DNA from 4 places in the Mesorhizobium sp. B2-3-7 genome. Region 2 is predicted to be linked to each of the others. Evidence: predicted binding sites of a transcription regulator. Region 2 holds the regulator's gene; each other region holds the start of a gene.
The links. The regulator HrcA, encoded in region 2, represses chaperone genes, less so after heat shock. The targets are predictions, from matches to a motif close to GTTAGCACTCNCNNNNNGNGAGTGCTAAC.

Region 1 (7,121 bases), on a different contig from region 2:
TCTCGGCCCAATTGGCCGGGCCCTTTTCGGGGTCGAGGCCGGCCTGCTTGAACAGCTTCTTGTTCCAGATCAGCACCGAGGCGTCGGCGGAGAAGGGCAGGCCGTAAATGCGGTCCTTGTACGTGCCGGTCTTCACATGAGCCGGCGACAGGCTGGCGAAATAGGGGAGCGACTTGGCCCAGTCGGTGATGTCCTCCAACTGGCCGGCGGCAGCAAAGGAGGGCGTGTAGATCAGGTCGAGCGACAGCGCGTCGGGCGCCGTGCCGCCGGCGGCGGCAGCACCGTATTTCGGAATGATCTCGGCGTTGGGGATGATGTCGAGCTTGATCTGGTTGGTGTGGCCCTTGTTGTAGGCATCGACGATGCGCGGCATGAAGTTCGAGCCGTCGGCGCGCACCCAGATGTTGGCGGTCTCGGCGGCGGCAAATTGCAGCCCGCAGCCGAATACGGCGGCCGTCAAGGCCAGCCTGGCAATCAAAGTCCTCATATTCTCCTCCTCCACGTTTTGGCCGCGACGCGCGGCTTGCCGCCGATTGCGGCGTTTGGTTCTTCAGCCGTCCGGCAGGCGGCCGCAGGACTGACGCACCACCAGCCGGCACGGCAGTTTCCGGATGCCTGGCGCGGCGGGCTTGCCGCCGACCAGGGAAAGCAAGGTCAGCCCCGCTTCGCGGCCGAGCGCAGCCAGGTTCATGTCGACCGAGGTCAGCGGCGGGCGCGTCGCTTCGGCCACGATCTCCCAATTGTCGAAACCGATGACGCCTACATCGCCGGGCACGTCGAGACCGCGTTCGCGCAAGGCATCGATGACGCCGCGCGCGATCTGGTCGTTGCCGCAGAAGACGGCGTCCGGTCTTTCGCTTGCGTCGTCGGCCGCGCCGTCGAACAGCCTCGCCACGGCTTCGTGTCCCCAGGCCTCCGACCACGAGCCGAGCAGCGGCTCGGTGACCGACAGGCCGTTCTCGGTCAGAACATCGCGATAGGCCTGCGCCCTGGCGTGCACCACGGCAAAGCTCGCCGGTCCCGAGACATGGGCGATGCGCCTGCGGCCGAGCCGACAGAAATGCTCCACCGCCAGCCGCGCGCCGCCAGCGTCGTCGGAGACGAAGGCGACGGCGTCGGGATCGGGCTGGGTGAAGGCATAGATCACCGGAATGCGCAGATTAGACAGGTCGACCGGCAGATGACGGTCGATGCGCTTGCCGGTGGCGATGATGCCGTCAACGCGCTTGTCGAGCATGGCCTCGACATGGAGCTGGCCGAGACGCGGATCCTCCTCGACATTGCACAGGAACACCGAGACGCCGGCGTCGACCAGCGCGTCGGAAATGCCCGACATCAGCGGCAGCGAGAAGCGGCCATAGGTATCGTTGGTGAGCAGGCCGACGGTGAAGGAGCGTCGCCGCAGCAGACTCTGCGCCAGGCTGTTTGGCCGAAAGCCGAGGCGCTGCGCGGTCTCGCGAATGCGCTCGCGGGTCTCGGCGGTCATGCGGCCCTGGTCGTTGAGCGCCTTCGAGGCGGTGGCGACGCTGACGCCAGCCTCGGCCGCCACGTCACGCAAGGTGACGGGCTTGGGAAAGGCTGGCTGATCGTCCAATGCCATTGCGGCGAAAATCCCGATTGGGAAAAGGTTTTCTCTTACAGGCCGGAATGACCCGGCCAATGGCCGAGCCCGCTCGGAAATGTTTGGAAAAACCTTTTCTCAACCCAAGCTAGGCCAGATCCAGAGGCTGTTCAAGAGGAAAAGTGGCTGGTCCTCCGGTGGTGCGAAGCGGCCGCCGGAGGGCGGGCTCACGGGCTCGGCGAGTTCATATCAGGCGCCTAATCGGCAGTCGTCAGTGCTGCCATGGCGCGAGCCAACCAAAGCGGCAATCGGCGACATGTCTACAAACGACTCTTCGGTCTTAACGCTTGCGCAAATATTATCGGTTAGTTCGCTAGTCATGGCCTCGTGGCGGAGCGGCTACGCTGGAGACGGCAAATCTCTGAAGCCTCGGTTCGATCCCGAGGCGAGGCCTCCAAAAATCATATGACGTAGAGCCTGCGTCGGACCATCAAGGGCGATGGGTCTTGCCAGCTTGCATTTTGCGGCCTGGGCCGGACAGGTCCTCGTCTTCGTCGTGACACTGACGCGCCGGCAAGAAGACTGCTACCCAGCCGCCTTGCGCGCTTTCAGCATCTGACGATCGGGGTCACGTGGCATGCGGCCGGCGTTAAAGCAGCCTATTTGCATTTGGCATGCAGGGCACTCGCCAAAAGAGTGCTATGGAAGGGCAAGAGCTTGCCCGCTCCGACTTTCCCCGACATTCGAGGCCATTTTCGTGCGTGAACCGTCGCTGTTGCCCGTCTTTGGAAAACTTGGCGCCAAGGGACCCCGTGCCGTTACGGTGGAACCGGTCCCGTCGGCAGGTATCGCCCCGCGGCTGCGGGAGGCGCTGGCCGCCCATGGCGGCATGGTGTTGAAGCTGTCGGTCGTCGCCTGGACGATATCGGTCCTGGGCATGGTCTTCTTCATGTTGCAGGGCTGAGGCAAATGGCCAACCGCTACGCACTGCGCATGGACTTGCCCCAAAGCTGGGCCATCATCGACGTCTTCACCGGCCAGCCCGTCGTCGTCAGGCAAAGGGCGATGGTCGGCATGAGCCCGCGCGACGCCAACGCCATGGTCGATCAGATGAATGTCCGGGACGTCAAGCGCCGGGAGAAGGCGGAGCGTAAATCCTGATCCAGCGCCGTCCGCCTGTCGTCTCAGCGGAAGTCGTCGGCCGTCAGCACATACATGCTCTTGCGCGTGCGGTCATAGGCCTTTGACGCTACGTCGCGGATGACACTGCTCTCGGTGTCGAAGGTGGCGAGATAGCCGGCTTCATTGGCTGCCGTCGCCGGCTGCATCCTCGTCATGGCATCGGCGGCGACCGAGAAGGAAATCTGGAACATGCCGTCATAGCCGACGAACCGGATGCGCTTGCCGGCCTCGTCGTAGCTGCGGCTGCGGTTGGGGAAGGTCAGGCTCATGATTTTGCCTCCGTCGTTTTCTTCACCGCGCGTTTCTTCTTCGGCGTCGGGTTCAGGGCCTCGGCCACGCGGTCGGCTTCTTCCTTGGCCAGCCGCAATTGCCTCAGCCTTGCCGTCTTGATCTCCCTGGCCCTCGCTTCGGACATATATTCGGCGGTTGCCTTGTTGCGCTCCGCCGTCTTCTTCTGCTTGTCGACAAAGCGCGCTTCAGCTTTTTCCATGATCGTCTGGTTGCCGTCGGCCATCGAGGAAATCTCCCTTGCGTCTGAAATCGTGAAAATGAACTTGTCCGATAAATAGGCACTCTGCCGGGAAAATTCAAATTTTTGAAATATTTGGTCGTTTTCCGACCCGATGAAACCGGGCGCCGAAATAATACTATGATTATTCAATATCCGCTCGGAATAAATTTTGGCACTCCTATCTATCGAGTGCCAAAGAGCCTATAGAAGGGGGCGGCCGCCTATGCCGGCCCCAGAAAGAAGTTCTCATGAAATTTCGGCCACTCCACGACCGCGTCGTCATCCGGCGCGCCGAAGGCGATATCAAATCCAAGGGCGGCATCATCATTCCCGACAATGCCAAGGAAAAGCCGCAGGAAGGCGAAGTGATCGCGGTTGGTCCCGGCGCCCGCGACGAAAACGGCGCACTTGTTCCGCTCGACGTCAAGGCCGGCGACTTGATCCTGTTCGGCAAATGGTCGGGCACGGAGGTCAAGATCGACGGCGAGGATCTTCTGATCATGAAGGAAGCCGACATCATGGGCGTTATCGAAAAGAGCGTCGAAGCCAAGAAGGCCGCCTGACTGAAGCGCCGCGCCTCTGCGCGGTGACGGCTCCACTCCAAATGCGAACTGGATAAAATCATGTCTGCCAAGGAAATCAAATTCTCCACCGATGCGCGCGACCGTATGCTGCGCGGCGTCGAGATCCTCACCAATGCGGTCAAGGTCACGCTCGGCCCCAAGGGCCGCAACGTCATCATCGACAAGGCCTATGGGGCGCCGCGCATCACCAAGGACGGCGTCACCGTCGCCAAGGAAATCGAGCTTGCCGACAAGTTCGAGAACATGGGCGCGCAGATGGTGCGCGAAGTGGCCTCGAAGACCAACGACCTCGCCGGCGACGGCACCACCACTGCCACGGTGCTGGCCGCCTCGATCCTGCGCGAAGGCGCCAAGCTGGTTGCCGCCGGCATGAACCCGATGGACCTCAAGCGCGGCATCGACCAGGCCGTCGCGGCCGTCGTCGTGGAAATCAAGGCGAAGGCCAAGAAGGTCAAGTCGTCGGCCGAGATCGCGCAGGTCGGCACAATCGCCGCCAATGGCGATGCCAGCGTCGGCGAGATGATCGCCAAGGCGATGGACAAGGTCGGAAATGACGGCGTCATCACCGTCGAGGAAGCCAAGACCGCGAACACCGAACTCGACGTCGTCGAAGGCATGCAGTTCGACCGCGGCTATCTCTCGCCCTATTTCGTCACCAATGCCGACAAGATGCGCGCGGAGCTGGAAGAGCCCTATATTCTCATCCACGAGAAGAAGCTCGGCAATCTGCAGGCAATGCTGCCGATCCTCGAAGCGGTGGTGCAGAGCGGCAGGCCGCTGCTGATCATCTCCGAGGACGTCGAAGGCGAGGCTCTGGCGACGCTGGTCGTCAACAAGCTGCGCGGCGGCCTCAAGGTCGCGGCCGTCAAGGCGCCGGGCTTCGGCGACCGCCGCAAGGCGATGCTGGAAGACATCGCGGTGCTCACATCCGGCCAGATGATCTCCGAGGATCTCGGTATCAAGCTGGAGAACGTCACCATCGAGATGCTCGGCCGCGCCAAGCGCGTGCTGATCGAAAAGGACACCACCACGATCATCGACGGCGCCGGCACCAAGGCGACCATTCAGGCGCGTGTCGCCCAGATCAAGGGCCAGATCGAGGAAACCACTTCCGACTATGACAAGGAGAAGCTGCAGGAGCGGCTGGCCAAGCTCTCCGGCGGCGTTGCCGTCATCCGCGTCGGCGGCGCCACCGAGTCGGAAGTCAAGGAAAAGAAGGACCGCATCGACGACGCGCTGAACGCCACGCGCGCGGCGGTCGAGGAAGGCATCGTGCCGGGCGGCGGCGTGGCCCTGCTGCGTGCCAGGACGGCGCTTGCCGGCCTGAACGGCGCCAATGCCGATGTCACCGCCGGCATCTCGATCGTGCTCAGGGCACTCGAAGCGCCGCTCCGCCAGATCGCCGAGAATTCGGGCGTTGAAGGCTCCGTTGTCGTCGGCAAGCTCTCCGACAGCAAGGATCACAACCAGGGTTTCGATGCCCAGAACGAGGCGTATGTCGACATGATCAAGGCGGGCATCGTCGATCCGGCGAAAGTGGTGCGCACCGCGTTGCAGGATGCCGGCTCGATCGCCGCGCTTTTGATCACCGCCGAAGCGATGATCTCGGACATTCCGGCCAAGGATGCCGCGCCTGCGGGCGGCGGTGGCGGCATGGGCGGCTACTAGGATTCGGCCGGCTCGCGAAGGTGGTTTCATAAAAGCCGTCTTTCAGACCTGATCCGTATCTCGCCGAACCGGCCTTTGCCGCAGGCGAGACGACTATCGCCGGGGGATTCTCCCCCGGCGCGCAGGCCTCTGGCCCAGGAGATCGATCCATGATCGTGTTCGTGCAGAAGCCACAGACGGTCGTCACGACCGAAACGACAGAGGAAAGCCGCTTCGACCGCATCCGCAGGATTGCCGCCGACAAGCACAAGAAATCCGAGCCCGATCCGGCAATGCCACAAAAGGGCGAACCCAAGCGTCCGATGTAATAGCGGCGCCGCCGCCGCTACATTCCGCTCAACCTCAGCACCACATCGCGCGTCAGCGGCGCAAGTTCGACGGAACTGGTCGAGCCGGGCTCCAGCCAGATGATCTCCTCGATCTCGGGGGCGGCTATCGGCTGGCTGTCGATGGAGAGCCCGAACAATTCCGCCTCGACCGTGCTGTCCGGCTCGTTGGCCGAGAACAGGCCGAGCCGGGAGGTGGTGGCGAGGTCGACCGCCAATCCGAGTTCCTCGCGCAATTCACGCACCAGAGCATCGAGCGGGGACTCGCGCGGCTCGATCTTGCCGCCGGGCTGCATGAAGGCGCTGGTGCCGCGCTTGCGCACCAGAAGCAGCCGGCCCGACGCATCCGCGATGAAGCCGGCGGCGACCCTGATCTTGCGGCTTTCGTGGCGGGTAGGATTCACGGTAGACTGTTCCGGTGGTCGTTTGGTGCAGAGCCTGCGGAAAACGGAACCGCGATTCTCAGTTCGGAGACAAGCCATGTTCGCAGCCAAGGCCATCGACACTTCGGACAAGGCCGCGTTCTACCGCGATCTTGCCGCGCAACTGAAGGCGCTGCTCGAGGGCGAGGGCGACTCGATTGCCAATGCCGCCAACACCGCGGCGCTGATCTTCCAGATGGTGCCCGATCTCAACTGGGCGGGCTTCTATTTCCTGGCCTCGGACGAGGAATTGGTGCTGGGTCCGTTCCAGGGCAAGCCGGCCTGCGTGCGCATTGCCGTAGGCAAGGGCGTATGCGGCACGGCGGTCGAACTCGGCACCTCGATGCTTATCAAGGACGTGCACGATTTCCCCGGCCACATCGCCTGCGACGCCGATTCGCGTTCGGAACTGGTCGTGCTTCTCGAAGACGATGAAGGCGTCTTCGGCGTGCTCGATCTCGACAGCCCGCTGCCCGGCCGCTTCGACAAGGCGGACCAGGCCGGCATCGAAACGCTGGCCGCGATCTATGTCGCGGCCAGTTCGTTCGAGGATTAGGCGCTTTCCTGCCGGACAGAAGGGGGCGCCGTAGAGCGCTACCTTTGGGGCCTAGGCCAACTTCACCAGCATCAGGCTGAAGCCGCCGATGAACAGGAAGGCCGAGAAGGCGAGCGCCAGCGGGCGCAGGCCGCGCGAGCGCAGCTGCGAGATATCGGCCTGCAGGCCCATGGCGGCCAGCCCCATGGTCAGCATGATGGTGGTGGCGAGCGCCATCGCCGATTTCACGTCGGCGGGTATCGCGACAAGGCTGTTCAGAGCCACGACGGCGACGAAGGCGGCGACGAACCATGGCATGGGCGGGCGCGCCG
Region 2 (7,121 bases):
GGCACGCCTTCCAGCCGGGCGACGAGGCGGGCATTGGCGACCGAATCCTCGTTCGAGACCGTGACGATTTCGTCATAGATGGTGGTGTCGAGGATTTTTGGCGCGAAGCCGGCGCCGATGCCCTGGATCTTGTGCGGGCCAGGCTGGCCGCCCGACAGCACCGGCGAGGTTTCCGGTTCGACCGCGACGACATGCAGCGAAGGCTTGCGCTTCTTCAGCACCTGGCCGACGCCGGTGATGGTGCCGCCGGTGCCGATGCCGGAGACGATGATGTCGACCTCGCCATGGGTGTCGTTCCAGATCTCCTCGGCAGTCGTCGTGCGATGGATCTCGGGATTGGCCGGGTTCTCGAACTGCTGCGGGATGATGGCGTTGGGGATGGTGGCCGCCAGTTCGTCGGCCTTGGCGATGGCGCCCTTCATGCCTTTCGGCCCTTCGGTCAGCACCAGTTCGGCGCCGAGCAGCGCCAGCATCTTGCGGCGCTCGACCGACATGGTCTCGGGCATGGTGAGGATCAGCTTGTAGCCCTTGGCGGCGGCAGCGAAGGCAAGCGCTATGCCGGTATTGCCCGAAGTCGGCTCGATCAGCGTCGTCTTGCCGGGAGCGATCTTGCCCGATGCCTCGAGCGCCTCGATCATCGCCACGCCGATACGGTCCTTGACCGAGGCGATCGGGTTGAAGAATTCGAGCTTGGCAAGGAGATGGGCAACGATGCCCTTCTCCTTGGCGAATTTGTCGAGCCGCACCAGTGGCGTGTCGCCGATCGTATCGGTGATGGAATTGTAGATGCGGCCACGGCCGGGAACACGAGCGGAGGCGGCGAACTTGTTCATTGGTTTGGCTCCCAGAATGTCAGGCGGATGGAACTGATCTCAGACGGATGGCCGCCAAGATAGGCCTTCCACGGACGCAAGATAGACCGTCGCCCGAAAATATCCGAGTGGGGCCCGTGTCTAAAACGCCTCGGCCTCGGAAAAGCGTTCCCGCAAAAGCCAGTCCGGCGGAATGCCTTGGCAAAAATGGCCCTATTGGCGGGCGGCGATCGCCGCCGCCGCGCCGACCATGAAACCGGCCGCGGTGCGGTTCAGCGCCTTCAGGGCGCGCGGCGAGCGCAGGAACCAGCGCGCCTTGGCCGCCAGCGCCAGATAAGGCACCAGCACCACGAACAGGACGAGGACGGTGAGTGCGGCGAGGATGCCGTAGTCGGCCAGCGTGATGGTCTTGAGGTCGACGATGGTCGGCGTGATGGCGAGATAGAAGATCATCGTCTTCGGATTGCCGAGCGTCACCGTCAGGCCGGCGAGGAAGCTCGACGCTAGCCCGCCCTTGCCTTTCCTGGCCTCGACCGTCTCGGGCGTGATGCCGGCGGTCCAGAAGCGCCAGCCGAGGAAGGCGAGATAGGCGACGCCGGCCCATTTGACGGCGAGGAACACCAGGCCGAAGGTCTGCGCGACAAAGGCAAGCCCAAGCACCACGGCGGTGAGATAAAGGAGGTCGCCGAGCATCAGGCCGAAGGACATGGCCAGCGACGAGCGGAAGCCGGAACCGAGCGCGCGCGCCACAAGCGCGGTGATGCCGGGGCCGGGAATGGCCGCGGCCAAGCCGAGGGCGGCGCTGTAGGCGAGAAAGCCGGTGAGGGTCATGGATTGAGCCTTGCGTCCGCGAAACTGCTGGGACGGCGCCTTGTCGCACAGAGTTTCGCGGGCGGGAATTGCCTGGAGCCGGATTTGGTTGCACCAGGCATGCCCCGTGCTCGAGGCCTCCCAGCGGATCAGGACCGGCCGTCGCCGTAGGTCACGCGCCAGATGGTGCCGTTGCCGTCCTCGGTGACGATCAGCGCGCCGTCGCTCGCCACCGCCACGCCGACCGTCCGGCCCCAGACCTCGCCGCCGGAGGTGACGAAGCCGGTCATGAAATCCTCATATTCGCCGGTCGGCTTGCCGTCCTTGAACTTGAGCCGCACCACCTTGTAGCCGGTCCTGTTGCCGCGATTCCACGAACCGTGCAGGGCGACGAAGGCGTCGCCCCTGTATTCGGCCGGAAAACCGGATCCTGCGCGGACATTCCTGCCGTCGTAGAAGGCGATGTTGAGCGGCGCCGAATGCGCCTGCATCAGAATGTCGGGGACGGTGACCTTGCCGGCAAGGTCGGGACGCGCGCCCTTGTGGCGCGGATCCTCATTGTCGCCGATATAGTACCAGGGCCAGCCGTAGAAGGCGCCTTCCTTCACTTCGGTCGCATATTCGAACGGCACGTTGTCGCCGAGCGCGTCGCGCTCGTTGACCACGCACCACAGCGCGCCCGCCGCCGGCTGGACGGCCATGCCCGAACAATTGCGCAGGCCGGTGGCAACGATGCGGCCATTCCTACCGTCCGGGTCGAAAGCCCTGATGTCGGCGCGGCCTTCCTCCGCGCCCCAGGTGGCGCCGAGCGGCTTCGACCTGGCCCAGGCGTCGAGCCCGCCCCGCGGTTTCCTTGCCATGTCCTGGGCGGCGTTCGAGCCGGAGCCGACCGAGAGATACAGCGTCTTCCCGTCCGGCGAGAAGGCGATGTCGCGGGTCCAGTGATGAGTGGCCGGAATATCGCGGACGATGGTTTCCGGCTCGCCGGAGGCCTTCAGGTCGCCATCGCGGTAGGGAAAGCGCACGATGCTGTCGCTGTTGGCGACATAGACCCATTGCGGGTTGTCCCCTGGCGGGTAGAAGGCGATGCCGTAGGGCTGGTTGAGATTGCGGGCGAAGATGCCGTCCCTGACAGGTTTCGCGCTGCCCTCGCCGAGACGGTAGACGCGGATCTGGTTGGCCTCGCTGTCGGCGACGAACAGGTCGCCGTTGGGGGCGATGCGCACGACGCGCGGATTATCGATGCCCGAAGCGATCAGTTCCGCCGAAAAGCCCGCCGACAGCCGCGGCTCGGCGCCTTGCGGCCTTTGCACCGGACCGGCGCTGTTCGAGGCGGATCTGGTGACATAGGGCCTGGGCTGGTCCTGCGGGCTGATCAGCCGGCGCACGCCCGGCTCGTCGGCCCGCCAGTCACCGAATGCGGCCGCGCCCTTCAGAACCGGCTCTGCCTGCTGGGCCAATGCCGTCGCGGCGAAAAGCAAGGCAGCAGCGATTACCACGGCGCCGGCAAGTCGGATCATCCCAGTCTCCAGCTTCTCGCTTCTTCATGCATGTCGTTGTCCCAAGACCGAAGTCACATGCATCAAGGGAACGGGCGGGCTCGGCAGTCGTTCCGGACGACACGGGGAGTTGAAGGAATTCGGGTCAGCTATCCGCGTCGAGATCGAGATCGGCGTCGAGGTTCTTTTCCAGTTCGACGAGATCGGCCGGCAGCGGCATGCCCATGGCGCGGATTTCGCGCAGCTTCTCGCGCAATTGCTCCTGCACTTCGCGCACATCCTCAGGCTGGTTGACCATCTCCTCCAGCAGCAGGCTGATCTGGGCCTTGAACGATTCCAGCGCCATCTTTTCTCTCCTCGGCCGTCTGGATCGATCCCAGCTCTCAGCGCAGCATGCGCGATATCAGCTGCGCCGTATAGTCGACCATCGGGACAATGCGGGCATAGTTGAGCCGGGTCGGGCCGATGACGCCGAGCGCGCCGACGACGCGGGCGTCCTTGTCGCGGTAGGGTGCCACGACCAGCGACGAGCCGGAGAGCGAGAAAAGCTTATTTTCCGAGCCGATGAAGATGCGCACGCCCGGTCCCGCCTCGGCGAGGTCGAGCAGCTGGATCAGCCCGTCCTGAGTCTCCATGTCCTCGAACAGGTGGCGCAGGAGTTCGATGTCGGCCTGGGCGGTGACGTTTTCGAGCAGATTGGCGCGGCCGCGCACGATCAGGCGCGCCGGCAGGCCGCTTTCCGCGCCGGCCCACACCGCCAGCCCTTTCTCCACCAGGTCCTGCGACAGCGTGTCGAGCGCTGCCCTTGTCTCTTCCTTGATACGCTCGACCTCCGCCCGCGCCTCGGCCAGCGTACGGCCGCGAATATGGGCGTTGAGGAAATTCGAGGCCTCGTGCAATTGCGAGACGGTGATGCCGGCCGGCAGATCGATGACCCGGTTCTCGACGTCGCCGTTCTGCGACACCATCACGGTCAGCGCCTTGGTCGGTTCGAGCTGGATGAACTCGATGTGCTTGAGCGCCACCTCGTTCTTGGCGGCCAGCACCAGGCCGGCGCCGCGCGACATGCCCGACAGCATCTGGCTGGCCTCGGTCAGCATGTGTTCCAGCGTGGCGCCCGAGCCGGAGGCTCGCACCTGCGCCTCGATGCTGCGCCGCTCCTCGTCGGAGAGGTCGCCCAGTTCCATGAAGGCGTCGACGAAGAAGCGCAGACCGGCCTGCGTCGGCAGGCGACCGGCCGAGATGTGCGGCGCGTAGATCAGGCCGAGATGTTCGAGATCGCTCATCACGTTGCGGATGGTGGCGGGCGACAGCGAGGACGGCAGGATGCGCGAGAGGCTGCGCGATCCCACGGGCTCGCCGTCCCTCAGATAGGAATCGACGATACGCCGGAAGATGTCGCGCGAACGCATGTCGAGCGCCTGAAGTGCGGGCGCCTGAAGTGCCGGCGTGTGAAGAGCGAGCGACTGCGAAGCGGGATCGACTGCCTTGGTCATTGCGGCCATAACCTCCGGTTCAAGGATATAGACTTCGCGGCGCTGCGCGCAACCCGGTGTCGTGTTGCGCGATCGCCCCGGTGTCGCCGCGTTTGCGGCCGCCGGTCCATTTTCCTTTACGCCGTGCCCCGCATGCGTCTAAAAGCCGGCCAAGATTCAAAAAAGCTGACAAGAAAGCAGGCCGAATGCGCCCCTCCAAACGCCAGTTCGACGAAATGCGCGCCATCTCCTTCGAGCGCGGCGTCTCCAAACATGCCGAAGGCTCGTGCCTGGTGAAGTTCGGCGACACGCATGTCTTGTGCACGGCAAGCCTGGAGGAAAAGGTGCCGGGCTGGATGCGCAATTCCGGGAAAGGCTGGGTGACGGCCGAATACGGCATGCTGCCGCGCTCGACAGGCGAGCGCATGCGCCGCGAGGCCTCCGCCGGCAAGCAGGGCGGGCGCACGCTGGAGATCCAGCGGCTGATCGGCCGCTCGCTGCGCGCCGTGGTCGACCTGCAGGCGCTGGGCGAGCAGCAGATCACCGTCGACTGCGACGTCATCCAGGCCGATGGCGGCACCCGCACCGCCTCCATCACCGGCGGCTGGGTGGCGCTCTACGATTGCCTGCGCTGGATGGAAGCGCGGCAGATGGTGAGCGTCGCCAAGGTGCTGAAGGACCATGTCGCGGCGATTTCCTGCGGCATCCATGACGGCCAGCCGGTCATCGACCTCGACTATCTCGAGGATTCCTCCGCCGGCACCGACGCCAATTTCGTCATGACCGGCAAGGGCGGCATCGTCGAGATCCAGGGCACGGCCGAGGGCGAGCCCTTTTCGGAAGGGCAGTTCGCCGAGCTGATGGGCCTGGCCAAGAAAGGCATCCAGAGGCTGGTGAGTTTGCAGCAGATGGCGGTGGCGTAGTTTATTCATGCGGAGCCTGGGCACCCCCCTCTGCCCTGCCGGGCATCTCCCCCGCAAGGGGGGAGATCGGCTGTTGTCTAGAGCTTCGCCAATAATCAGAATAGAATACCATGAGCCGGCGCTCACGCTGCCAATCTCCCCCCTTGCGGGGGAGATGGCCGGCAGGCCAGAGGGGGGTGCCTCGTGATCCCCTCTGCCATTCTTGAATCCGCTCTTTACGTCACCGACCTCGCCGCTGCCGAAGCCTTCTACACCGACACCTCGGCCTCACTCCTCTCGGCAAGGTCGAGGGCCGCCATCTCTTCTTCCGTTGCGGAGCCGGCGTGCTGCTGATCTTCAACGCGGAGGCGACCAAGGTCCCGCCCGCGCCCGACGCGAGGCTGAAAGTGCCGCCACACGGCACATCGGGCGAAGGCCATCTCTGCTTTGCGGCGACCGCCGATGAAATCAGCCGCTGGAAATCCCATCTGAAGGCGAAGAACATCGCTGTCGAAAGCGAATTCGAATGGCCGCAAGGCGGCCGCTCGCTTTATATCCGCGATCCCTCCGGCAATTCGATCGAATTCGCCGAGCCGAGAATCTGGGGACTTTGATGCATTCTCTCGACGGAAAAAAGATCGTCGTCGCCAGCCACAATGAAGGCAAGCTGCGCGAATTCGCCGATCTGATGGCGCCATTCGGATTCGAGGCGAAATCGGCGAAGGACTATGGCTTGCCCGAACCCGAGGAGACCGGCACAACCTTCGAGGAGAACGCCTATATCAAGGCCTTCGCCGCGGCCAAGGCGACGGGCCTGCCGGCGCTGTCGGACGATTCGGGCCTGTGCGTTGACGCGCTCGACGGCGCGCCCGGCGTCTACACCGCCAACTGGGCCGAAACGCCTGATGGCAGCAGGGATTTCGGCATCGCCATGCAGCGCACCGAAGTGGCGCTGCAGGAAGTCGGCGCCGCCACGCCCGCGCAGCGCACGGGACGCTTCGTCGCCGTCATCTGCCTCGCCTTTCCCGATGGCGAGGCCGAATATTACCGCGGCGAGGCCGAAGGCACGCTGGTCTGGCCGCCGCGCGGCGAGCTCGGATTCGGCTACGACCCGGTGTTCCTGCCCGACGGCTTCGAAAAGACCTTCGGCGAGATGAGTGCCGAGGAAAAACACGGCTGGAAACCCGGCCAGGCTACGGCGCTGTCGCACCGCGCCCGCGCCTTCCAGAAATTCGCCCAAGCCCGATTGGGTCTGGCCCGGTTAGGCTCGGCATGATCAGGCCCGGCGCCACCATGCCGCTCGACCGCAGCCCCGGTTTCGGCGTCTATGTGCATTGGCCGTTCTGCGCGGCCAAATGCCCCTATTGCGACTTCAACAGCCATGTCCGCCACCAGCCGGTCGACCAGGAGCGCTTTGCCGCCGCCTTCGAGGCGGAACTGGCGACGATGCGCCAGCGCACCGGCCCACGCGAGGTGACCAGCATCTTTCTCGGCGGCGGCACGCCGTCGTTGATGAAGCCGGAAACGGTGGCCAGGGTCCTGGACGCCGTGGCGAAGAACTGGACGGTGCCCGACGGCATCGAGGTGACGCTGGAGGCCAATCCCTCCTCGGTCGAAGCCGAA
Region 3 (7,121 bases), on a different contig from region 2:
CGTCATCGAGCAGGACCTCGATGTCCTTTTCCTCCATGCCGGGCACTTCGGCCGTGACACGGACCTCCTTTCCAGTGTCGGAGATCTCGACGCTTGGCCAGCGTGCGCCCTCGGCGGCAACGGCAGACAAGGATGGCAGCCCCGAACCGAAACCACGGAAAACATCGTCGAAAAGACGGTTGACCTCGCGGTGCAACGACATGAACGGATCACGTTCGCCATCGCGCAAAAGGCTGGGCACCTGTCCGCGTTCCCGGCCAAAAGGAATGAGATCACGTACGCTCATTGTCTTTCTCCTCTTTGCTTGCGTCTCCACCACCGGGCGACCGGCGTCCGGTTGGTGGAAGCCCTGACCCGAATTGCCTCACGCGGCCTGTTTTTCCACTTGCACGGGCTTTGCCGCGGATTTTTCCTTGGCTTTGGCCATGCTGGTGCCGATCTCGATCTTGCGCGGTTTCATCTCTTCGGCAATCTCACGCTGAAGATCGACGGTCAGGAGACCGTTGACGAGGCCGGCGCCGGTCACCTTCACATGGTCGGCAAGTTCGAAGCGTCGCTCAAACGGCCGTCCGGCGATGCCGCGATGCAGGTATTCGCCATTGTCCTCTCCGGCACGCTCGCCGGCGATGACGAGCATGTTGGGTTCATGCACGATGCTCAATTCGTCTTGACTGAAGCCGGCTACCGCCATGGTGATGCGGTAGGCGTCGTCACCGGTCCTGGAGATATCGTAGGGCGGCCAGTTGTCGACGTTCGCCGTGCGGCTGGCATTCTCCAGCAGGTCGAAAATACGGTCGAAGCCTATGCTCGACCGATAGAGTGGTGAAAAGTCGAAAGCGGTTCTCATAGCCATATCCTCCTTCGCTGAGCAACATGGGTACGAGGAGTGCCAAGGATGCGGCACTCCTTGACCTGCCGGCCCTTCCGGCGCCGGCGGAATCGATCTGGGAACTGACGGGCGTGGCGTCAAGAGGCCTGATCGAACGTCTCGTCGAGATTCCGGCGGCCCTTGACGCGGCCTGAACGGCTGACCATCTCGATCACGGATGGACGGTCGCCGGTGACGCCATCCGATTGCTTACTCGCAAAAAGACGTCAAAAAACGGAGGAAGTGATGAACGATATTCGGTTTCCCCAGCCGATTACCCTCGAATTGTCGGACGCCCCACGCAAGGTCGCCAGCAGCTTCGAGGCTCTGGAATGCCTGGATCAACAATGGCCGAAATGGGCGCGCGGACCAAGCTGGCGCGCCGCCGGCCGTGCATGCCGTGATGCGCTGGATGGCTGGCGCAGCGGGCGTGCCGCCTACAAGGCCTTCTTGAAGGCGGCCAAGCGAGCCGGCCTGACGAGGGGCCGCTCCGCTTCGCCCCAGCAATTCCGTTCCGCGGCGATGTCAAGGACGGCCCAGCCGATGGCTGTCAGAGCAGGATGACACGAATCCCATCACTCATCCTGCTCGGGAACTCTGATTTTAGGTATGCTCAATCGAGCCTTTGAGCGCGCCGCGTTGCAGGCGACGCGCTTCAGGTTTTTTGATCCGCTCAATGTGATCCGCTCAATGGATGGCAACGATGCCGTCAACGGCGCGCCATTCCGACGGTGTGATTAGACGATGATGTGCGACGCGCACGGAATGCAGCGCGCCGTCCAGTTCGCTTTCCCAATAGCCAAGGAAGCCCTTCAGCTCCGGGAAATCGGGAGCGAGGTCGTATTCCTGCCAGACATAGAGCTGCAGCAGGTTGGGGTAGTCAGGCATATGATAGTGAATCTCGGCCGTGGTCAGGCCGTAGCCATCCATCTGCAGGCGGAATTCTCTGCTGACCGCAGTCACCATATGTTTCTCCTTTCGCTTACGACCTTATGCATTCATCCTGGCGAAGTCGTGCCGGAATTCATCCGGCGTGGACCGCGGCGCCGGCACGTCGATGTCGAGCTTGCACAAGGCCTCCATGATGTGGTCGAAGGAAACCGGCCGCTCGACTCCCGGCGGCAGGCGCAGTTCCGGCATCGACTCCACCGCGCAGGCATCCGAGGCCCAAGACGACAGGATCGCCCGCTTTTCCCAGAGGTCGAGCGCGTCGTCTTCCAATACCTCGTCAGGATGTTTGAAGTGCCTCGCCGGCGAAAGCAGCCGGTCAAGCGAGGTGTCGGGCGTGTCAGTCAGGGAAGGCATGATCGGCGGAAATTTATGTCGGTCCATCGCTGTCCTCCGTCTGCAAAAACTCCTCGATAGCGTCCAGTTTCCGGCTGTGCTTCGGCAGCGCCGGCCAGGATAATCTTGTTGGCTCTTCACCAAAATTCAAGCGGTGAAATCGTCGACCTGGCGAGAATCCCTGCATGATAACAACGCGTTGGCACTCTCATGCGACGAGTGCCAAAATTTTTGCGCGGACCTCTTGAAACCGGAAAATTCCAAAACTAGCTCGATATGCGCGCGCGATGCCTGAACAAGGGTCGCGGCACCTCTTGCCGGGCCGATATTGCCGGTCCGGCGCGGAGGAACCTCAAAAACTGTTTGTCCTTGAAGGAGAACGACATGACGTTCCGCCCATTGCACGACCGTATCCTGGTCCGCCGCATCGAAGCCGAGGAGAAAACGGCTGGCGGCATTATCATTCCCGACACAGCCAAGGAAAAGCCGCAGGAAGGCGAGGTGATCGCCGCCGGCCCCGGCGCCCGAAACGAAGCCGGGCAGCTACAGCCGCTCGACGTCAAGGTGGGTGACCGCATTCTGTTCGGCAAATGGTCCGGCACCGAGATCAAGCTCGGCGGCCAAGACCTGATCATCATGAAGGAAAGCGATGTGATGGGCGTGATCGAGCAGACCGCGACCGTGAAGAAGGCCGCCTGACGGCTTCTTGCCAAGTTATCAGTCAACGAAAGCTGCCTAAATTGAAGGAGTGATCCAATGGCTGCCAAGGAAGTGAAATTCCATACCGAAGCCCGCGAGAAGATGCTGCGCGGCGTCGACATTCTGGCCAATGCGGTGAAGGTGACGCTCGGTCCCAAAGGCCGCAACGTCGTTATCGATAAATCCTTCGGCGCGCCGCGCATCACCAAGGATGGTGTGACGGTGGCCAAGGAGATCGAACTGGAAGACAAGTTCGAAAACATGGGCGCGCAGATGGTGCGCGAAGTCGCTTCGAAGACCAACGACATCGCCGGCGACGGCACCACAACCGCGACCGTTCTGGCCCAAGCCATCGTCAAGGAAGGCGCCAAGGCCGTCGCCTCGGGCATGAATCCGATGGATTTGAAACGCGGCATCGACAAGGCCGTGGAAGCGGTCGTCGCCGAACTGAAGGCCAACGCCCGCAAGGTGACGAAAAACGATGAGATCGCCCAGGTCGGCACCATTTCGGCCAATGGCGATCCCGAGATCGGCCGGTTCCTCGCCGAGGCGATGGAGAAGGTCGGCAATGAAGGTGTCATCACGGTGGAGGAGGCCAAGACCGCCGAGACCGAACTGGAGGTGGTCGAAGGCATGCAGTTCGACCGCGGCTATCTCAGCCCGTACTTCATCACCAACCAGGACAAGATGCGCGTCGAGCTCGAAGAGCCCTATGTGCTGATCCACGAGAAGAAACTGTCCAACCTGCAAGCCATGCTCCCCGTCCTCGAGGCAGTCGTGCAGTCGGGCAAGCCGCTGCTGATCATCGCCGAGGATGTCGAGGGCGAGGCGCTCGCCACGCTGGTCGTGAACAAATTGCGCGGCGGCCTGAAGGTCGCGGCAGTCAAGGCGCCCGGCTTCGGCGATCGCCGCAAGGCGATGCTGGAGGATATTGCCATCCTCACCGGCGGCACGGCGATCAGCGAGGATCTCGGCATCAAGCTCGAGAACGTCACGCTGCAGATGCTGGGCCGCGCCAAGAAAGTGGTGATCGAAAAAGAAAACACCACCATCGTCGACGGCGTTGGCCGCAAGGAAGAGATCCAGGGCCGCATCGCCCAGATCAAAGCGCAGATCGAGGAGACTACCTCCGACTACGACCGCGAGAAACTGCAGGAGCGGCTGGCGAAGCTCGCCGGTGGCGTCGCCGTCATCCGTGTCGGCGGTTCGACGGAAGTCGAGGTGAAGGAGCGCAAGGACCGTGTCGACGACGCGCTGCATGCGACCCGTGCGGCGGTCGAGGAAGGCGTGCTCCCGGGCGGCGGCGTCGCGTTGCTCCGGGCCGCCAAGGCGCTCGATGCCTTGCCGATCGACAATGCCGACCAGAGGACCGGTGTCGAGATCGTGCGGCGTGCGATCGAGACCCCGGTGCGCCAGATCGCGGAGAACGCCGGCGCCGAGGGCTCGATCATCGTCGGCAAGTTGCGTGAGAAGAGCGAGTTCGGCTGGGGCTGGAACGCCCAGACCAACGAGTTCGGCGATCTCTACGGCCAAGGCGTCATCGATCCGGCAAAGGTCGTGCGCACCGCGCTTCAGGATGCCGCTTCCGTCGCTGGCCTGCTGGTCACCACCGAGGCGATGGTGGCCGAGAAGCCAAAGAAGGAGGCCGCGACCCCTGCCATGCCCGCCGGCGCGGGCATGGACTTCTAGGACGCCGGGAGGCCGCCCGCTCCCACAAGTGGGAGCGGGCGCTTCCCGGGGAAAGTTTGGAGAGAGACCACTATGACCGGTATCGGTTCCGTTTCGGCGCCCACGCATCCGGCAAACGAATTTCTCGCCTACGAGGCAGAATGCAGGAGCGTGCTGGGGCCATTGTTGATGCGCGTTCTCGACATGGCCGAGTCCGCAGGCTGGAGCCGCCGTACGGCGGCGTCGACGCTGATGTTCCTGGCCGCGCAGCATGTGTCGGCAGCCTCGGAAGGCTCCGGCGGCTCAACCAGGGATGGAGGACGCGATCATCGGAGCCCCACAGCAAACGATGGACCGATGTCCGGTTGGGAAGAGGACCGACATGATCGTGGGCCAATTGCGTGAATGCCTGAAAACGTTGAGGTGGAAAGCGGCAGACCTCGTCGACGAGCTTGGTTGCCCGCAAAGCCAGGTCGCCGCCTGGCTCGATGGGCGGGCGCTTCCGCCGCTTTCCGTCCTTGCCTGGCTCGAGGCGCTCGCCAGGGCGCATAGGGCGCTACCGGCGCCTGGCCGAGGCTCGCCGGTGCTCAAGCCAAGCCCGGTCGAGCCAGCCGAGATCAGGCTCGTGGCCGCCGGAAATCCGACGACACCGGCGCACCCGCCCTATCCGCGCCGACCTGTCTTCGCGCACCAGGCTGCCCGACATGCTTCGGTTCGTTTGCCATCGAATGGAGGTTTAAATCATGGCACAGATGCGCTTTGAAGAACCCGTGACGATCTTGGTCGGAATGGGGCTTCCGGTAACGATCGAGACTGCGATGGAAGCATATGCCGTGTTGCAGGACTGGCCCGTTGCCAGCCGAAACGGCGCCCATGCCGTCGCCCTCAACGCTTGCAAAGCCGGCATTGCCGGCGAGATCGATGCGGAAACCGTGCGGGCGACCTTGATCGCCTTCGCGCGCCGCAATGACATTCTGGTGCCGAATATGATCTCGCCTGCGAGTACCGCGCCCAGCGGCCGCGCCGTGCGAGCGGATTGAGGATCTATACGCGACCTATCGGTGAGCGCCCCGGCGATCCAAAATGATCGGCCCGTCAGCCTTGAGCTGGCGGGCTGTCTCCGTCGCCTCAGGCCGTTTCGACGAGACGCGAGCGTTTCTTCTCGGCGGCCGCCAGCAACTCGACGAAGGCGCGGACCTTGGCTGGCCGGAACCGGGCCGGAGGGAAAACGGCATGGATGCCGCCGGCAGGCAACATCCAGTCGGCAAATACCGGCACGAGACGCCCCTCGGCGATATCGTCGCCGACACTGTAGTCGGGAAATACGCCCAATCCGATACCGGCGAGCACGCAGGCAAGAGCCGCCGGGCTCTTGTCGCACAGTTCGGTCAACACCGTTTCTCCCTCTCTTGAAAACAGCCATTGGCCGATGCCGCGCAGCTGGGCGTTGCCGACCCAGGCAAGCGATCTTGCCTGGCGCGGGGTGACATCGGGCGGCAGGCTTGCGGCGAAGGTCGGGTTCGCCACCACGACCTGCTGTATCGTGCCCAGGCGCCGCGCCTGATTGGACGAATCCGCAAGCCAGCCGACGCGGATGCCGAGGTCGATCTGCTCGTCCACCAGATTGCTGACGGCGTCATCGAAAATCGCCTCGACGCGCATATGCGGATAAGTTCGGAGATAGGCGGCCATGACCGGCGCAACGATCTTCGTGCCATAGTCGAGCGGCGCGGTCAGCCTCAGCATTCCCTTGGGTTCGATCGCCCCGTGCGAGATCTCGCCATAGGCCGCTTCGGCTTCGCGCAGGATGATCATCGCGCGGTCGTAGAACAGGCGACCCTCCTCGGTCGGCGTGACACGCCGCGTCGTGCGCCGCATGAGCGTCGCGCCCAATTCCTGTTCAAGCCTGCCGATCTGATGGCTGACCACGGCCTTGGCCACGCCAAGCCGGTCCGCCGCCGTGGTGAACGAGCCTGTCTCCATCACCGTGGTGAAATAGACAAGCCGATTGAGATTGAGGAGTTCGGTCACATGCTTTGTCTGATTAGATCAGACAGCTTGTATTATTGGGCACCGTTTATTGCAAGACCATCACCTGCCACATGTAAGCCAAGACATTTGGCGGACGGGGCAGCCAACGCCACGGTAACGGAGACCGGACGATCGTGGGCAATCCAGAAGTGACCTACCTTTTCGATCCGCTCTGCGGCTGGTGCTATGGCGCAAGCCCGATGCTCGAAAAACTGTCCGGCAGCGGCGTGCGCATCGAGCTCTTGCCGACCGGCCTGTTTTCGGGGGCAGGCGCCCGGCCGATGGATGGCGGTTTTGCCGCCCATGCCTGGGCGAACGACCAGCGCATCGAGCGGTTAACGGGACAGGTTTTCACGCAGGCCTATCGGGACAACGTGCTGAATGTTCGCGGCACGTTGCTGGATTCCCATGCCGCGACCCTCGCGATCACCGCAGCGGGCCTGGAAAATCCCGGCCGCCGGCTGGCCGCGCTGAAGGCGATCCAGAACGCGCGCTATGTCGACGGGCGCGATATCGTCACGGTCGGCGGTGTCGCCGAGGTGCTCGCCGACGCCGGCATGGCCGATGCCGG
Region 4 (7,121 bases), on a different contig from region 2:
GGGCGTCGCCTACCTCCTTTACATGGCCTGGAACACGCTGAAGGAGAGGGGTGGTCTGAACGTCGAGGACAATGTCGCGCCGCGCTCCACCGGCAAGGTGATTGCGAGAGGCATCCTCGTCAATGTGCTCAACCCGAAGCTGTCGATCTTCTTCTTTGCCTTCCTGCCGCAGTTCGTCAGCACGACCGAGCCGCACGCGCTGTCGAAGATGCTGGAACTGAGCAGCGTCTTCATGCTTTTGACCTTCGTCATCTTCGTCGGCTATGGCATCTTCGCCGCCTCGATCCGCAGCCATGTCGCGTCGCGGCCGAGGGTGCTGACCTGGATGCGCCGCACGTTCGCCGGCGCTTTCGTCATGCTCGGCGCCAAGCTTGCGCTGGCGGACAGGTAGAATTCGTTCGCCTCGCCTTGGCACGAAATCGATGCCGAACAATGAGAAGGCGAGCCTTGGCCCGCCTTCTTTTGTTCTTCAACTCCGGACTAGCCGGCAATCATTTGTTCGCGCCGCCGAGCGCCTTCAATTTTTCGCAGAACGGGGCATACGGCTTGCTCATCGCCGCATCCTGACATTCCTTCATCATCATGGCTTGGTCGTCCTTGGACATTTTTGCCCAGGCGGCTTTCATCTCGGCGTCGGATTTCATCGTCTTCATGCTCGCATCGGTGAAGAACGGTTCCATCATCTTGGGCGAGTCGAGCGCTCCGGCAAGTGCCGTGCCGCTGAGAACGGTCAACGCGAGTGCTCCAAAGCAGGCGGTTCTGATGTTCATGACATTAGTCCTCCCTATGGTCTTTCTCGATCGTCGAATGGCGGTCGGACTCTATTCCTAGCACAAACCGATGTGTATTAGGAGTAACTCATATGGTGAAGCCGGCCTATCCCTTGACGTAGCCCATCGCCTCGACGATCCGCCCGCCCTCGACGCGCATCAGATTGACGCCGCGCAGCGAATTGCCGTCCGCCATCCAGTAGCGCCAGCGGATCGTCGCCCGCTCGCCGGCGACGAAGGTCTCCTCGATGTCGAAGCGCGTGCCGGGCTGGGTCGCGATCGCCGTCCATAGCCCGACGCAGGCCGCCTTGCCGGCATGGCGCGCACCGTCCGGTGCCGGCACGGTGTTTTCAATCACGCAGTCTTCGCCCACCAGCTCGGCGAGCGCCGACGGTTCGTGCAACTGGAACACATCGTTGAAGCGCCGCATGATCTCGGCTGTCCGCCGCGACTCTGGATGGCTGTCCATGATGCTGCTCATCTCGTGCTTCTCCTGATTTATTGTTGCGCGGCGGTACCCACGAGGGTCGCCTTGAGGTTGATCTGGGCCACGCCGGCCAGCGCGCGCGAAACGAGACAGCTCGCCTTGGCGGACTGGGCAAGGCGCTCGAACTGGTCTTCGGCGAGCCCCGCGACGTCCACCGCCGTTTCAAGGTCGATGCGGGTGATGGTCGGCCCGGCCTCCGTCGCTCCGAGGTGCACCCTGGCGATGGTGCGGATGTCCCGGGGAATATGACCTCCCTGGCCAAGGATGAAGGTCAGCGCCATCGAGAAGCAGCCGGCATGCGCGGCCGCAATCAGTTCTTCCGGGTTGGTGCCGGGGCCGTTCTCGAAACGCGACGGAAAGGAATAGGCGCCTTCGAACACACCACTGCCGAGCCGCAGCCGGCCTGAACCTTCCCTCAGCGTGCCTTGCCACTCGGCCGAAGCTTCACGAATTGTCATTGCTGTTCTCCCTTCTGGTTCGATCGATGTGAAAGATCAGGCTCCGTCGATGACGACCTTCCCGAACACGTCGCCTTGCTGGAAATAGCGGTAGGCGTCGCGGGCCTCGGCGAAGGGGAAGACCTTGTCGATGACCGGTCTCAACCGGTGCGCCGAGACGGCGTTGAGCATCGTTTCGAGGTTTGCGCGGCTGCCGACGAACAGACGGCCGATTGTGACGAGGCTGCGCTGATAGACGGCGCCCGGGATCTGCACCGTTGCGCCCTTCGCATCCTGAATGGTGAGCAGCACGATGCGCCCGTAAAGCGCGCTGGCGATCAGCGACTGCGCGAAGGTCGGCGGGCCGCCGGTTTCGACGGTAAGGTCGATACCGCCGGTTTCGCCACGCACCATCGCCCCCCATTCCGGCATGTCGGTCGAGGACACGACGAGGTCGGCCCCCATCGCCCGCAGCTTGCCGACCTTCTCGGCGCGAGAGGTGACGGCGACGACGCGGCAGCCGAGCAGCTTGGCGAACTGCAACGCGAACAGCGAGACGCCGCCCGAGCCTATGACCAGAACCCATTGGCCAGGCTTGGGAATCTCCGCCCCGGTCAGTGCGTTCCAGGCTGTCAGGCCGGCGCAGCTCAGCGTTGCCGCCTCGCGCCAGTCGAGATGCTCGGGAAGTCGCACCGCCCATTGCTCGTCAAGCACGGCGTACTCGCCGAGCATGCCATCCAGCGTGCAGCCGAGCTGGTCGATCAGTCCGGCATTGATGCGGCCATCGATCCAGCGGGCGAAATAGCTGCCGGTGACACGGTCGCCGACGGCAAAGCGTGTGACATCATCGCCGATGGCGACGACCTGGCCGGCGCCGTCGCTGAGCGGAACGATCCCGCGGCGCGGTGTCAGGGGGTAGGTGCCATTGAGGATCATCGTATCGCGTCGGTTGAGCGAGGTGGCGCGCACCCGCACCACGATCTCCTGGGGACTTGGCTCCGGTCGCACCTCTTCCCGCATCACCAGACATTCGGTTCCGCCCAAACCCTCAAGACGATAGCTGCGCATTTCGGCTCTCGATTATATAGACTGATCTACATATTATGTAGACCAGTTGTCATATTTCTGGCAAGGCTTATAAGGATCTCTCCTGACAGAGGTTGACATGGCGAACGATACGAGAGCCCGCATACTCGAAACGACCGGATTGCTGCTCAGGCGGCGCGGCTATCACGGCACTTCGCTCAATGACATACTGAGCGCCAGCGGCGCCCCGCGCGGCTCGCTCTATTTCCACTTTCCCGGTGGCAAGGATCAGCTGGTCGTCGAAGTGACGCGCGCCAGCGTGGCTGAGGTGACTGAGAGGCTTGGCGCCGAGCTGGCGGCGGAAAGCGATCCGGCGGTTGCCGTTCACCACATTTACCAGTCGGTCGCTCGCATGCTGGAGGACAACGAATTCTCGCTCGGCTGCCCGATCGCGCCGGTCGTGCTCGATGCGCCGAACGACGTGCCGGACTTGGAGGAAATCTGCCGCTCCGCTTTCGAGCAGTGGATCGGCCTGCTGCGCCAGGCGTTTGTCAGGGCAGGGGTGGTCGAGCGCCGCGCACGGGCGCTGGCGCTGTTGGTCGAGTCCTCGCTGGAAGGCCTGATGGTGATTGCCCGCGCCACCCGCGATCGCTCATCGATCAACGTCGTGGCCGATGAGGTGGCTACCCTGATCGAGCAGGCAGTCCTCGCCGGCAAGGCGACGCGGCAAGCGGAGAGCACTGCTGTCTGACGCTGGTTCCAACCGACTACGCTGAAGCAAAGCCTGAATGTGCAAAGAAAAGGGCGGCATCGCTGCCGCCCTTTCCGCATGCATAAAGCAGATGGCTGGATTAGAAGTCCATGCCGCCCATACCGCCCATGCCGCCGCCGCCCATGCCGCCAGGCATGCCGCCGCCAGCCGACTCCTTCTTCGGAGCCTCCGCGATCATGGCTTCGGTGGTGACCAGCAGGCCGGCGACCGAGGCCGCGTCCTGGAGAGCCGTACGCACGACCTTGACCGGATCGACGATACCCATGGCGATCATGTCGCCATATTCGCCGGTCTGGGCGTTGTAGCCGAAGGTCGCGCCCTTGTTCTCGAGGATCTTGCCAGCAACGATCGATGCTTCCGCACCGGCGTTGGCAGCGATCTGACGGGCCGGGGCCTGCAGTGCGCGGCGAACGATGTTGATGCCGGCGGCCTGGTCGGAGTTGACGCCGGTGGCCTTGAGGTTGCCCGAAGCGCGCAGCAGGGCCACGCCACCGCCGGCAACGATGCCTTCTTCCACGGCCGCGCGGGTCGCGTTGAGGGCGTCATCGACGCGGTCCTTCTTTTCCTTCACTTCCACTTCGGTCGCACCGCCGACGCGGATAACGGCAACACCGCCGGCGAGCTTGGCCAGACGCTCCTGCAGCTTCTCCTTGTCGTAGTCCGAGGTGGTCTCCTCGATCTGCTGCTTGATCTGGGCAACGCGGCCCTGGATCTCGGCCTTCTTGCCGGCGCCGTCGACGATGGTGGTGTTCTCCTTCGAGATCGACACCTTCTTGGCGCGGCCGAGCATGTTGAGGCCGACATTCTCGAGCTTGATGCCGAGGTCTTCGGAGATGACCTGGCCACCAGTGAGGATGGCGATGTCTTCCAGCATGGCCTTGCGGCGATCACCGAAGCCCGGAGCCTTGACGGCGGCGATCTTCAGGCCACCGCGCAGCTTGTTGACGACCAGCGTGGCCAAGGCCTCGCCTTCGACGTCTTCCGAGATGATGAGCAGCGGCTTGGAGGTCTGCACGACCGCTTCCAGGACCGGCAGCATGGCCTGCAGATTGGAGAGCTTCTTCTCGTGGAGCAGGATGTAGGCGTCCTCGAGATCGGCAACCATCTTGTCGGGGTTGGTGACGAAGTAGGGCGAGAGATAGCCGCGGTCGAACTGCATGCCTTCGACGACTTCCAGCTCGGTCTCGGCGGTCTTGGCTTCCTCGACGGTGATGACGCCTTCGTTGCCGACCTTCTGCATCGCTTCCGCGATCATCTTGCCGACCGACTCGTCGCCATTGGCCGAGATGGTGCCGACCTGGGCGACTTCCTCGGAGGTCTTGATCTTCTTGGCGGCCTTGCCGAGAGCTGCGACCACTTCGGTCACGGCCAGGTCGATGCCGCGCTTCAGGTCCATCGGGTTCATGCCGGCGGCAACCGCCTTGTGGCCTTCCTGGACGATCGACTGCGCCAGAACGGTCGCGGTCGTGGTGCCGTCGCCGGCGATGTCGTTGGTCTTCGAAGCGACTTCGCGGACCATCTGCGCGCCCATGTTCTCGAACTTGTCCTCAAGTTCGATTTCCTTGGCGACGGTGACGCCGTCCTTGGTGATGCGCGGTGCGCCGAACGACTTGTCGATGACGACGTTGCGGCCTTTGGGGCCGAGCGTGACCTTCACCGCGTCGGCGAGGATGTTGACGCCGCGCAGCATGCGCTCACGGGCGTCGCGGGAGAATTTTACGTCTTTGGCAGCCATGTTCAACTCCTGGCAGGGGCTCGGATCGAGCCCGAAGATTTAAGATTCAGTTGATGGGAAGGCCGATATTCAGCCGATGATGCCCATAATGTCGGATTCCTTCATGATCAGAAGGTCTTCGCCATTGAGCTTGACTTCGGTGCCCGACCACTTGCCGAACAGGATGCGGTCGCCAGCCTTGACGTCCAGGGGCACGAGCTTGCCAGCTTCGTCGCGGGCGCCGGAGCCGACGGCGATGATCTCGCCTTCCTGCGGCTTTTCCTTCGCCGTGTCGGGGATGATGATCCCGCCGGCGGTCTTGGATTCGGATTCGACCCGACGTACGACCACGCGGTCATGAAGCGGGCGGAACTTCGACTTTGCCATGTTTTCTTCCTCGATGAGAACGGTGAGAAACAGTTCCTCCGTCCGGCGAAGCCGGACAATCTACAAAGCCCGGCGGTACCGGACCTGTGGTTAGCACTCACCCAGGGCGAGTGCTAACGTGGCGGTGAAATAGGCTGCTGGCTGGCGAGAGTCAAGGCGCGCGCGAGCGGACAGCGGCGCGAAATTTTGTTTTCCGCGAAAGCCCGCTCGCAGAACGTGCCAGTTGCCGCTGGCCTTTCATGCGAAATGCGCCGGTTCCTCCCGCAATCGACGGCAAAACAAGGCGCGGAGGGGTGCTTTGCCGCTATCGGTCAGAGATCCTGCCGCCCGATACTTCGATACGCAAGACGTGTCGATGTCACGGGAGAGGGGCGCGAAAGCCGCCGCCGAAAACTACAGAAACAATCTCAGCTGCGTATGGATGATGGACCTGTAGTCGTCGATCGTGCGGCGGCCTTCCTTCTCGTCCTGCGTCAGCGCTAGCCGCACGACGCCGCCGGCAAGCTGGAAGATCAGGAACACCACGCGCGCGAAGTCTTCGCGCCGGTCGGGCCGCAGCATCGGAGCGACGTGGTCGCAGAACATCTTGGCCTGGTGCCTTGTCTCAGCAATGTCGAGGTTCTGCAGCGCCTTGTCAGCCTGTATCGCGTTCTGCAGATCCTGGATGGCCGGGTCGTCGGCCACGCGCCGGTAATAGTCCTCGATCATGCGGTCCGCGGCAGCCGTCACGTCCTCAAGCCCACTTATTTCGGCGATGATCTCGCCGAAGCGTGCGCGGCTTTCCTCCGAGAAGCGCTCATAGAGCATCGCCAGGATCGCCGATTTGTTGGGGAAATAATGGTAGACGGTGGCGATCGGTCCGCCCGCCAGTGCGCCCACTTCCTTCATCGTCACCGCGTCGATGCCCTTTTCGCCGATCAGCCGCATGGTCGTCGAAAGGATCGCGTCGATGCGTTCGCGGCTCCGCTCCTGCTTGGGCCTGCGCCTCGGCGCCGTCGCCATCCGCCTTGCTTCCGCCATGCGCCCAATCTCTCGCGAGAGCTTCAAAATTCCCGGTTGACAAGAAACATGATCAAGTATCAGTTTCGTAATGCTGACAAGTTGTCAGCTTTTTTATCGCACTGCAAGGACGTTGGGAGGCGCCTCGTGACTGCGACGCAAGCCGTACAAGCGGAAAATGGCGATTGGCTGGTCGGCAACCCGACCGGCGTCGAGCTCGGCTCCGCATTATGGATCGGCTCGGTCGGGCTGCTGATCCTCGGGCTTCAGCCCGTGCTGCTTGGCGCGCTCTACACCGAGGGCCATGTCAGCGGCGATGAACTGGCGCTGGTCGCCACGGCGGAGATGATCGCGATCGCCGTCGGTTCAGCCGTGGTGGCGATGCTGCTTTCCGCGCGCAACATGCGCTGGAAAAGCGCCGTCCTTTTGATCCTGCTGGCCCTGGCGAATGTATGGACCGCCCATGCCGCAAGCGCCAATGCGTTGATCGCCGCCCGCGCCATCGCCGGGCTGGCTGAGGGCGGCCTGG

Region 1: the regulator HrcA is predicted to act here: its motif matches at 3,423-3,451, upstream of FJ940_RS18685 (co-chaperone GroES).
Region 3: the regulator HrcA is predicted to act here: its motif matches at 2,351-2,379, upstream of FJ940_RS16670 (co-chaperone GroES).
Region 4: the regulator HrcA is predicted to act here: its motif matches at 5,683-5,711, upstream of groES (co-chaperone GroES).

Annotation. Positions count from the first base shown of each region.
Region 1 is NZ_VFVV01000009.1:51,001-58,121, reverse strand. Features, by position in the region: gene FJ940_RS18715 (sugar ABC transporter substrate-binding protein) at 1-487, opposite strand, end outside; gene FJ940_RS18710 (LacI family DNA-binding transcriptional regulator) at 551-1,600, opposite strand; gene FJ940_RS18705 (hypothetical protein) at 2,319-2,525, shown strand; gene FJ940_RS18700 (hypothetical protein) at 2,531-2,722, shown strand; gene FJ940_RS18695 (DUF1488 domain-containing protein) at 2,746-3,012, opposite strand; gene FJ940_RS18690 (hypothetical protein) at 3,009-3,257, opposite strand; gene FJ940_RS18685 (co-chaperone GroES) at 3,503-3,817, shown strand; gene groL (chaperonin GroEL) at 3,878-5,506, shown strand; gene FJ940_RS28510 (hypothetical protein) at 5,656-5,814, shown strand; gene FJ940_RS18675 (NUDIX domain-containing protein) at 5,832-6,236, opposite strand; gene FJ940_RS18670 (GAF domain-containing protein) at 6,313-6,810, shown strand; gene FJ940_RS18665 (YeiH family protein) at 6,862-7,121, opposite strand, start outside.
Region 2 is NZ_VFVV01000001.1:494,271-501,391, reverse strand. Features, by position in the region: gene cysK (cysteine synthase A) at 1-833, opposite strand, end outside; gene FJ940_RS02570 (LysE family translocator) at 1,026-1,643, opposite strand; gene FJ940_RS02565 (sorbosone dehydrogenase family protein) at 1,772-3,142, opposite strand; gene FJ940_RS02560 (hypothetical protein) at 3,267-3,467, opposite strand; gene hrcA (heat-inducible transcriptional repressor HrcA) at 3,505-4,617, opposite strand; gene rph (ribonuclease PH) at 4,803-5,519, shown strand; partial or broken gene FJ940_RS02540 (VOC family protein) at 5,703-6,112, shown strand; gene rdgB (RdgB/HAM1 family non-canonical purine NTP pyrophosphatase) at 6,112-6,774, shown strand; gene hemW (radical SAM family heme chaperone HemW) at 6,771-7,121, shown strand, end outside.
Region 3 is NZ_VFVV01000008.1:490-7,610, forward strand. Features, by position in the region: gene FJ940_RS16645 (Hsp20/alpha crystallin family protein) at 1-286, opposite strand, end outside; gene FJ940_RS16650 (Hsp20 family protein) at 365-847, opposite strand; gene FJ940_RS28500 (hypothetical protein) at 874-1,023, shown strand; gene FJ940_RS16655 (DUF982 domain-containing protein) at 1,010-1,432, shown strand; gene FJ940_RS16660 (usg protein) at 1,556-1,834, opposite strand; gene FJ940_RS16665 (hypothetical protein) at 1,859-2,200, opposite strand; gene FJ940_RS16670 (co-chaperone GroES) at 2,537-2,851, shown strand; gene groL (chaperonin GroEL) at 2,909-4,540, shown strand; gene FJ940_RS16680 (hypothetical protein) at 4,613-4,924, shown strand; gene FJ940_RS16685 (DUF982 domain-containing protein) at 5,263-5,559, shown strand; gene FJ940_RS16690 (LysR family transcriptional regulator) at 5,648-6,550, opposite strand; gene FJ940_RS16695 (DsbA family protein) at 6,685-7,121, shown strand, end outside.
Region 4 is NZ_VFVV01000003.1:468,575-475,695, reverse strand. Features, by position in the region: gene FJ940_RS09170 (LysE family translocator) at 1-391, shown strand, start outside; gene FJ940_RS09165 (hypothetical protein) at 492-770, opposite strand; gene FJ940_RS09160 (nuclear transport factor 2 family protein) at 877-1,251, opposite strand; gene FJ940_RS09155 (OsmC family protein) at 1,269-1,715, opposite strand; gene FJ940_RS09150 (NAD(P)-dependent alcohol dehydrogenase) at 1,752-2,762, opposite strand; gene FJ940_RS09145 (TetR/AcrR family transcriptional regulator) at 2,860-3,471, shown strand; gene groL (chaperonin GroEL) at 3,572-5,227, opposite strand; gene groES (co-chaperone GroES) at 5,297-5,593, opposite strand; gene FJ940_RS09130 (TetR/AcrR family transcriptional regulator) at 5,987-6,613, opposite strand; gene FJ940_RS09125 (MFS transporter) at 6,740-7,121, shown strand, end outside.